Regions from separate parts of the Sphaerisporangium rubeum genome, predicted to be linked through region 1. Evidence: riboswitches for the same ligand, from Rfam matches in the RefSeq annotation. Region 1 holds a riboswitch; each other region holds the start of a gene.
What was found. Region 1 has a riboswitch for cyclic di-AMP ahead of BJ992_RS34085 (C40 family peptidase). Riboswitches for the same ligand answer to the same signal wherever they lie in the genome.
Positions count from the first base shown of each region.

Region 1 (3,269 bases):
GCGCGCACGCCTCGGGCCGGGCCGGGCAATTGCCCCGGCCCTCGCTGATCGCCGAGGCGGCGGGCATGCGGAAATGCCTGTGGAAAGTGGGCCATATTTCGCGGCTAATAAGCGCGCACGGATCCTGATCATATCCCGGCAGGACGGTGGGACGAGCATGGCCGACCCGGCCGTGTGACCGCGATCCGCCGTTCCACCAGGCATGCCGTCACACCTGAGCGTGGCCTCCTCCGGTGGCCCTCCCTTGATCACCGGTGTCCACCTCGCTACAGGCTCGTAAACATGTCATGAGTAGTTCACATATGGAGTGGTATGTCAATGACGAACGTAACAGGTATCGCGGTCAGTGCTTGACGACCTTTCAACGTGGCGTTTACCGTTCCTGACGGGCGGGCCGAAGCATTCAAGTATGTTGCCGAGTTCGTCGTGGGGGAGAGGACACCCGATGGCGTATCCGGATCTGGTTTCCCGGGGAAATGACATTCCGACGGGATCAGACGTGGGACTGACCGACGATGATCTTTTGCTGCTCGCCGAACTGGCCAAAGGGGTCACCGTCGACCGGGTCGGCAGGCGGCTCGACGTGAGCGGCCGCACCGTGCGCCGGCGCCTGCGCGGCATCTGCGACCGCATCGGCGTGGCCACCGCGATCGAAGCGGTGGCCTGGGCCGCCAGACGCCGGCTGATCTGACCCGTGCGTCCGCGGCCGGGTGGCCGCGGACGCACGGGTCAGGCGGCGCGGTCAGTCGGCGATGCGCACGGCTCCCGCGAACGGCCGGTTGCCGATCGGCGCCACGCGCACCACGTCACCGGTGCGCGGTGCGTGCACCATCATGCCGCCGCCGATGTAGATGCCCACGTGGTGCAGGTCGTTGTAGAAGAACACCAGGTCACCCGGACGCATGTCCTCACGGGACACGTGGGTGCCGGCGGTCCACTGGTCGCCGGTGTAGTGCGGAAGGCTGATGCCGACCTTCTGGTAGGCCCACATCACCAGGCCGGAGCAGTCGAAGGAGTTGGGCCCCTCGGCACCCCACACGTACGGCTTGAGCTGCTGCGTGAGGGCCCACCTGACGGCCTCGGCCGCCTTGCCGTCCCCGGGGATCGGGATGGCCACTCTGGTGGCCCTGCCGTAGCCGGCGACCTGCGCGCGGGCCTGGCGGAACAGGCTGCTCTCGGTGCGGCCCACCAGGCCGCGGATCTTGTCGCGCTTGGCGTCGAGCTCGCCGACGAGCTTCTTGACCTCCGCCTCGCGGGCCTTGGCGCTCTCCCGCGCGCGCTCCGCGCTGTCCATCGCCTTGGTGATCAGCGAGACCTCCTCGCCCTGCTGGAGCTGCAGAGCGTAGGTCGTGGCCGCGCGGTTGAGGTAGCCGTCGGGGTCGCCGGACATCGCCAGGGCCAGTGAGGAGCCGATGCCGCCGGTCATGTAGGCGTCCTGAGCGTAGACGCCGGCCTTCTGGCGCTTCTCCTCCAGGTCGGCCTGGCTCTTGTCCAGCGTCTGCTTGGCGAGCTTCGCCGACCGCTGTGCCTGCTTGAGGCGCTCCTTCTGGCCGTTGTACTGCTCGGTCAGCGCCTCGATGTCCTCGTAGAGGCGTTCGACCTGCTTCTTGAGCTCGTTCAGGCTCGGCTTCGGTTCGGCGCTCGCCGACATCAGCGGCGTGCCGAACGTCAGGGCCATCAGGACGGCGGTGAGCATGGCGACGCGGCGGGACAGCCGCGTGCGGGCCGCTCCGGCCGCCAAGGCGGCCATCGCCTTCGACGGAGCCGTGCCGGACCGCGGCCGGTGGCCGCGGGGACGGACGTGCCGGCCCGTGTTCTTCCCAGGCGTGCGCCCAGCGTGCACCAACGAGCTCCTCTCCTCGGACGCCTACCGGGTTAGCTGACGGGTTCGGGCGGGAGTGGCCCTACCGAGTGACTGGTCGCGGAGGATCGCGATGCCTCCCTCTCGGATTCACCCCGGGGGGTCGGCGACCGCCGGTACGGGCCCGGCGTGTGCCTTTTGGTTCCCCGGTTCCCGGCGGTCGCATGTGGCCGGGATTAGGCGGTCCGGCCACCGTGGGCGATGACCGGGATCGAGCCGTGACACTAGTGCAGCGCGGGTTCCTGCTCAACCAGAACTACGAAACCTGTAGAGGAATCACAACCGGCCGATCACGGAACGATCACGCCGCCGGACCCCCGGAACCCGCATTACGCTGGGAAGACGTCCACTTTACGATCTCTTGGCGTGTGAAGTCGCAGGTCCCGACGTCTTGTAACGGCATTAAGGCGGCGTACTGCCACGTTTCGACGTCGCGCGCTCACCCGGCTACCCAACGCGACCAGAATGGGACGCCGGCCAATTTGGGTCCGTCCGTTATCTCGGACACCGGCTGGTGCCGTCGGCGATGCGGGGTGCCTGCGGATACGCTGACCGGTCATGGAGCAGGTCATGGCGTCCGTGCCACCTGGGAGCGAACTGGCCGTCCGGCGTGCCCGCGCGACGGACGTCCGGGCCATCGGCCGGCTGGTCGCGTCCTATTCCGGCGACGGGCCGCGACTGCTGCGCAAGGCGACGGTGACGCTGTACGAAGACGTCCAGGAGTTCTGGGTCGCCGAGCGGGACGGCGAGGTGGTCGGCTGCGGGGCCCTGCACGTGCTCTGGGAGGACCTCGCCGAGATCCGCACGGTGGCGGTGGACACGCGGCACAGAGGGCGGGGCATCGGGCACCGCATCGTGGCCGCGCTGCTCGCCACCGCGAGAGAGCTCGGGCTGCGCCGGGTCTTCTGCCTCACCTTCGAGGTGGAGTTCTTCGCACGGCACGGATTCACGGAGATTCAGGGCACACCCGTGTCACCTGAGGTGTACGCGGAGTTGCTGGACTCCTACGATGAGGGTGTCGCGGAGTTCCTCGATCTGGAGCACGTGAAACCGAACACTCTGGGCAACACCCGCATGCTCCTCCATCTCTCACCCCCATCCTGACTCTCCCTGACCGGCGGGATGACGCGCTGGAAAGGTGACTGTTGATCCCGCTGTCGCTACGTTGGGCTCCACCACAGCATGCGTGTCTGACATTTGCCGCATGCGAAGCCGAAGTGAGGTGAAACGGTGAGCACCGGACAGCCGCCGTACCCACGTGACGAACCGGACGACCACGCGTCGTCCGGACCTCCGCAGTATGGACAGCCCGCCGAGCGTCCTATGGACCCGGAGGTCACAGTCGTCCACCGCCCCCAGCAGACGTCGCAGAACAGCTACCCCCAGCAGCAGTCCTACGGCCAGCAGG
Region 1 covers NZ_JACHIU010000001.1:7,347,160-7,350,428, reverse strand. Annotated here, with positions in the region: gene BJ992_RS31240 (helix-turn-helix domain-containing protein) at 500-691, shown strand; gene BJ992_RS34085 (C40 family peptidase) at 743-1,843, opposite strand; cyclic di-AMP (ydaO/yuaA leader) riboswitch at 1,849-2,054, opposite strand; gene BJ992_RS31230 (amino-acid N-acetyltransferase) at 2,420-2,965, shown strand; gene BJ992_RS31225 (RDD family protein) at 3,092-3,269, shown strand, end outside.

Region 2 (3,269 bases), 3.1 Mb from region 1:
TCTTGGCGGCCTCCTGCGACAGCACCACGTTGTAAATGGTGTTGACACTGTCGACGAACTTCGCGTCCTTGACCTTGCCCTGGAACTGCTGGCCGACCTTGATGAAGTCGTCCCAGGTCTTCCACAGCTCGGACACCTTGGCCCGGTCGGTCGGCAGGCCGGCCTTCTCGAACAGGTCGGTGCGGTAGCAGATGCTCATGCCGCCGACGTCGGTGCCGAGGGCGAACAGCTTGCCGTCGGTGTTGATGCCGTTCTCCCACTTCCACGCGGGGAAGTCGGCCTGGCGGCTCTGCAGGCCGTACTCGCCGAGGTCGGCGAAGAACTGGGGACGGGCCTTGGCCAGACCCATGCCGCCCTCGTCGATGCCGACGACGTCGCCGGCACCGGTGCCGGACTGCAGCCACTGGAGCATCTGCGGCCAGTAGACGTTCTCGAAGCTGTCGGTCAGGTTGGTGTACTTGACCTGCACGTTCGGGTGCTCGGCGTTCCACTTCTCCACGGCGGCCTTGTAACCGAAGTTGGTGCCACCGCCGAAGGTCTGAAGCGTAAGGGTGATCTTCTCCGCCGGCGCGGACGCGGCGCCGCTGGCGCCGGCGTCACCTTCACCGCCACCTGAAGAACAGGCGGCGCTGGTCACGAGCGCGGCGGTCATCACCGATGCGACCGCGAGCATCCTGCCGCGGCGCATTGAGTTCATCATTCCGGACCCCTCTCAAGGTGGTTGCCCGATCATTGGGAGATGCATCGAGGGCCGGCCCCGACAGTCGGGCCCCGCGATGTGCTGGATCCCTCAAGTCGTGAACCGCGGGAGGATGGTCCCGCGGGCGAGATTTGGGAGCGCTCCCACGAAGAGTCCCCGATGGGCAACGCTGGCGTCAATATGCCGAAACCTAACTGTTACTCCTGGGGTTCCCAGAAGTGCAATATACGGTGATAACCGGCAAAAAGGCCATTGGCGGTATTGGGAGCGCTCCCATCACTACCGGACACGCGTCCGCGCGACGCGGGCACGAAGATGCCGCCGTACGGCCGGTTCGCGGGCTGGTTGGGCCGTACGGCGGCGGGGAGGGCGGGTGTCCCATGGGAGTGGGTGAGCCGGGACACCCGCCCGGTCGCGACGAGGGTCGTCCGTCAGGTCGCGTAGGCGGGGTAGCCGTAGCCGGCCACCTGGTAGGTCGGCCGGTTGCGGATCTCGACCTTCCCGTTGCCCGTGTTGCCCTCGATCGTCTCGATGGTGCCGTCGCCGTTGTCCTTGACGACGAAGCCGACGTGCTCGATGGCCTCGATGCCGCCGCCGCTCCAGGCGAAGAACGCCACAGCGCCGGGCTTCGGCGCGGAGCCGAACCGGCCCTGCGACTCGAACCACTTGGCGTGCTGCACGGTGTAGGCGTCCTGCCCCATCGTGTCCTGGATGCCGAGCTGCTCGCCGATCCACGAGACGAACATGTCGCACCACGGCGCGTTGGCGTAGTCGGAGATCTTGCCGGTGTCCCTGGCGATCGTCTCGACCGCGCGGGGACTGCTCATGTACCACGCGTGGAACTTGGTGCCGCCACCGAGGCTGTTCTCCGTGATGCCGACCTGCTTCCTCGCGAGGTCGAGCACCTGTGCGGCGGTGACCCGGGCCTCGGAGCGCGGAGCGCCGTGCGCCTCGGCCGAGGCGACCTTGGCGAGCGTGTCACCGGGAGGGGTGTCGGCGTGGGCGAGGGCGGTGCCGGTCGCCACCTGGGCGAGGATCAGCCCGCCGAGGGCCATGCCGATCACGCGATGTCGGGGGGCATCCATGAGTCGCTGCGTGAACGTTGACAATTAGGAGACTCCTTCTTCCAAAGGCGCCTACCGGGTTAGCTGACGGGTTCGGGCCTGGAAGCCGCCCTACGACGCGTCCGTGGGAAACGACGCGCCGATTCACCCCAAGAGAACCTGGGTCCCCGGCTCCGCGAGAAGCGGACTCGGCGTCCGGGGCGTACCGGCGGGAGAAGGGATCTCCGCGGCGGACCGGCCTCGCTCCGGCTGGTCTCCACCCGGCGGGATCTCCCTGACGCGGGATGTTTCCCCAGGTGAAGTCCCCCTACAGTAATACATCGGACAAAGAGGTGCAAATAGGACAAACCACTCAGGTTGCCCTATGTGGGCGACGGCAAACACCTGGTCCCTGATCGTCCCGCACCGCATGACCTTCGCCGGTTGTCCGCCGTTCACCGTACGTTACCCGCCGCTTAGGGTCCCGGCACTACGTTGCCTACGTCGTGAACGTCTCATCACCCGGCGTGGAGAGGATCGGTCGAAGCCGCGTGCGGGAGCAGGGTCCGGCCGTCGCCTGGGTGGAGTCGCCACTCCAGCTGCTCTGCGCGGTCGAGGCGCGGTACGCCGGAGTGGTGGGGCCCGATCTCCAGGTGGTGGCCAGAGGGAAGCTGCCGGGCCTGCGGGTGACCCGCACCGAGCTCGCCGCGCTGGCCCTGCCGGACGGATTGCGCCTGTCCACCGCGGGTGACCACATGCCCCGGCCGGGCCGCCGCGAGTCCTGGGTGCTGGGGGACGCCTTCTCCGGCCGTGTGCAGCTCACCTCGCTCGGCGCCGCGCCGCGCCACCTGGTGGTGGTCGACGACGGGCTCGCCACGATCCGGCTGCTCGAACTGCTGACCGCGCGTCCCGGCACGCCGCTGCTGCGGGCCAGGACCACCGCCACCTGGACGCGCCGCGCGCTCGGCGCCGCCGCCTCACTGCGGCTGCGCGCCGCCGCCAGGTCCGGCCGGCTCACGATCTTCACCGCGCTGCCCGTACCCGCCGCGCTGGCCGCGTCCGTCAGGGACACCGGAGCCGAGCTGGTCACGCACGACTTCGCGTGGCTGCGTTCCCAGCCCGCCGCCGCGCATCCCCGTCCCCCCGAGAGCACCGTCGTGCTCGGCACGTCGCTGGTACGCAACGGCCTGATCCACCGGGACCGCTACCTGTCCTGGCTCTTCGCGCTCGAAGGCCCGGTGGCGTACTATCCGCACCGGCGGGAGGATCCCGGCGATCTCGCCGCGGTGCGCGAGCATCCGGGGGTCACCGTGTACGACGGCGGCGCGCCGGTCGAGATGACGCTGCGCGACCTGCGTCCCGGCCAGCGTGTGCTCAGCCTTCCCTCCACCGCGGTGACGTCGCTGCGCGTGCTGTTGTCGGCGCGCGGCGTGCGGGTGGAGACCGTCGACGTCCCGGACGACTGGTGGACCCCATCGGCCACCGCCTCGCTCCGGTCGCACCTGCAGATGTTCGCGCACGAAAGG
Region 2 covers NZ_JACHIU010000001.1:4,205,224-4,208,492, reverse strand. Annotated here, with positions in the region: gene BJ992_RS18090 (ABC transporter substrate-binding protein) at 1-688, opposite strand, end outside; gene BJ992_RS18085 (CHAP domain-containing protein) at 1,132-1,785, opposite strand; cyclic di-AMP (ydaO/yuaA leader) riboswitch at 1,819-1,968, opposite strand; gene BJ992_RS18080 (hypothetical protein) at 2,295-3,269, shown strand, end outside.
Region 2: another riboswitch for cyclic di-AMP. It lies ahead of BJ992_RS18085 (CHAP domain-containing protein); the one in region 1 lies ahead of BJ992_RS34085 (C40 family peptidase).

Region 3 (3,269 bases), 2.6 Mb from region 1:
GCGGCCCTGGCGAGCGTGCCGAAGACGTCGGCCGGGCACGAGCCGCCGTCGACCCGGCTCGGCTGGGTCATGGTGTCGCCGGCGGACCAGCCGGCGTCGACGCAGGCGACGTGGAAGTTGGTGAGGGCCATGCGCGCCTTGGTCGAACGGTCCACGACCATGGCGCCGAGGGTTCCGGTGAAGACGTAGTTCCCGGAGGCGGGCACGTCAGGCGGCTCCAGGTGGATCGACCGGCACGGCCCCATGCTGATGCCGCCGAGCAGGGTCGGATACTTGGCCGCGTCGATCTGCGGGACGGCCGCGGCGACCTCGGCGAACGCCGGATGGGGGACGACGCGCTCCTCGACGACGTCGGTGGGTATGCCGTCGATCAGCGGCGGGATCACCTCGCCGTCCTCGAGTTCCTCCGGTGATTTCTTTTCCTGTACGTAAACGATGATGGCCAGCGTTCCCGTCGGGGCTCCTCCGGTGATCTTCTCCCCGATGTCGACGCCATTGATCTCCGGCCTGGCCAGGAGGTCGTCCTCCACCGCGGCCTTTACCTCTCGTATTTCCGCTCTCCGGGCCGAACCCTCGGGTTCGTTCATTTCCCACCCCTCAGTCACCGAGCAGAGCCTCAGAATCGGTGAACTTCGCGGGGTTGGCAAGGCAGGGAACGGCGATAACGGTCCGCGGCGGCATTCGGTGAAACATCACGCGAGGCCAGGCCATGTCGAGGACATTCATTCGGGCCGTCGATTCGGTCAGTCATGCCGACCTAATACCTTTGAAGGCGGAAAGCGGTGCTTTGTGGCGTTGGCACGCTCGTACGCCGAGGGCCCCGGCCACGTGGGGGTGGCCGGGGCCCTGCGCGCTCAGGGGGTGAGGTCAGATGCCGGGGCGGACGGCCCCGACGAAGCTGGCCTTGCGGTACTTGGACAGCTTGTTGATCTGCACCCGGGTGCCGCTGTGCGGCGAGTGGATCATCTTGCCGTGGCCGACGTACATGCCGACGTGGCCGAGGCCGGAGAAGAACATCAGGTCACCGGGCTTGAGGTTCTTCCAGGAGACCTTCTTCTTGACGGCGCGGTACTGGCTGCCGGTGATGCGGGGCAGCTTCACGCCGGCCTTGCGCCACGAGTACATCACCAGGCCGGAGCAGTCGAAGGCGTTCGGGCCGCTGGCTCCCCAGCGGTAGGGGTCGCCGATCTGCTTCTTGGCCACGGACACGGCCTTGCCGGCCTTGATCCGCTGCTTGGCCGCCTTGCTGAGCTTGGCGCTCTTGGCGCTGCCGCTCTTCTTGGCGGCCGGTGTCACGCTCTTCGGCGCCGCTTCGGGTGCCTGGAGCGTGATGGGGGGTGTGATGACCTGCTCGGCGCCGGGGACCGTGTCTGCCGCCGCCGGGACCGCCACCGCGGCCGCCGAGGCGGAGACGGTGAGGGCCACACCCCCGAGGGAGAGGCGAACGAGACGCGACAGACGGGGGTTAGGGGTGGTGCTGGACAGGATCGCTCCTAGGTTCTTCCACTTACGCCTACCGGGTTAGCTGACGGATTCGGGCTTGGAAGTCGCCCTACAGTGGCAAAACCACTGATTCACCCCTGACCCTCGCGAAAGGGTCTATTGGGTCCCCGGTTCCGTGCTCCTTGCCGCACGGATTCGGCTGGTCAGCGAGTCGCGAGCCATAAATGGCGGGACATGCGCGATCGACGACCAATGGATCATTTGGTGGGTTCGGCCGTGCGGACGGCCGGTCATTCTCGCGACGGCATGGCGTGCTCGCCGCGGCCCAGAAGCTACACAGAACGCCAACAGATGGCAAAGGCCCGGCATATCTCTAGATCATCAAGGGGTGATCACGGAACGGAAACTGCCTGGTTATCTCCCATTTCTCCTGTCAGATGTGATTCGTCTCACACCGCCTTCAACAGACCCGTCGCCGAGTCACACCCGTCACACCTGTCACAGGAGTTAGCGATCTTGGAACGTGATCGCGGACGGCCGCGCGCGTACGACCGCACGAGAAATCAGACCCCGGACAACGGATACAGGCGTGCGAGAACGTTCCGGCCGCGAGGAACGCAGGGAATCAGCCCGGTGAGGTGAACAGCCGGGAGAAAGCCGCTCAGGGCCGCACAGCGGCGAAAATACCCCGGTAGGAGGACAGCGGCACGACCTTCACCACGTCGCCGGTGCGCGGCGCGTGCACCATCTGGCCGTTGCCGGCGTACATGCCGACGTGGCCGAGGCCGGAGGCGAACAGCAGGTCGCCGGGCTGGAGCGCGTCCAGGGAGACACGCCGCGAGGCTCCCCAGGAGTACTGAGCGGCCGCGGTGCGCGGCAGGCTGACGCCGGCGGCGGCCCAGGACTTCTGGGTGAGGCCCGAGCAGTCCCAGGAGCCGGGTCCGGTGCCGCCGTAGCGGTACGGCTTGCCGATCTGCGCGTAGGCGAACTGCAGCGCCGTGCGCGCGTTGCCGGAGGCGGGGCCGGTGTACTTGACGCCGGTGCTGTTGGGATTGCCCGCGTTGTAGGCGTTCAGACGGCGCAGGAGCTTCTCCTGCTCGGCCACCAGCTTCTCGACGTCCTTCTTCTGGCCGCGCAGATCGTCAAGCAGCTTGAGCGCCTTATCGTAGGCGCTCTTGGCCTTGTCCCGCTCGTCCTTGAGCTCACTCATCGTGGACTCGTACTCGGTGAGGGTCTGCGAGCGGCCCTGCGACATCTGGTCGATCGACGCGAGCCCCGCCAGCAGCGCCTCGGGGTCGCCGAAGGTGACGAGGTTCGGCCACGTGAGCATGTCGCCCGACTGGTAGCTGCTCACCGCGACCGACACCAGGCCCTCACGCAGCTGGTCGGCCCGCGCGTTCTTCGCCTTGAAGCGGCCGTTGACGGCGTTGTACTCCTTGCGCGCCGCCTTGTACTTCTCACCGGCGTCGTTGAACTTGTCGACGACCTTGTCGGCCTTGGCGTCCAGCTTGGCGAGCCGGGCCTTGGCCTGCGCGATGGTGGGTTTCGGCTCCGCCACCGCCCCGGCCGCCTGGGTCACCAGCACCGAGGCGACGAGAAAAGCGGTCACCGGTACGCGTCCGAGCTTCCGGACACCACGCGCGGTCACGGGGACCCCAGCCTCCTCAAGTGCGACAACTGTGACACCTGGGCCGTGATCCTACAGAAACGGTAAGGCCCCCGACAGCGTTAGGCCTGAAATGTTTTGGCCCGGCAACCCCAGTTCACACCCGTATCAGCGATTAAGGGTCGCCCCAAGAGCACCACGGGGTCGTCCCGCCGTCATC
Region 3 covers NZ_JACHIU010000001.1:4,724,265-4,727,533, forward strand. Annotated here, with positions in the region: gene BJ992_RS20295 (chymotrypsin family serine protease) at 1-530, opposite strand, end outside; gene BJ992_RS33875 (C40 family peptidase) at 868-1,425, opposite strand; cyclic di-AMP (ydaO/yuaA leader) riboswitch at 1,496-1,654, opposite strand; gene BJ992_RS20305 (C40 family peptidase) at 2,105-3,052, opposite strand.
Region 3: another riboswitch for cyclic di-AMP. It lies ahead of BJ992_RS33875 (C40 family peptidase); the one in region 1 lies ahead of BJ992_RS34085 (C40 family peptidase).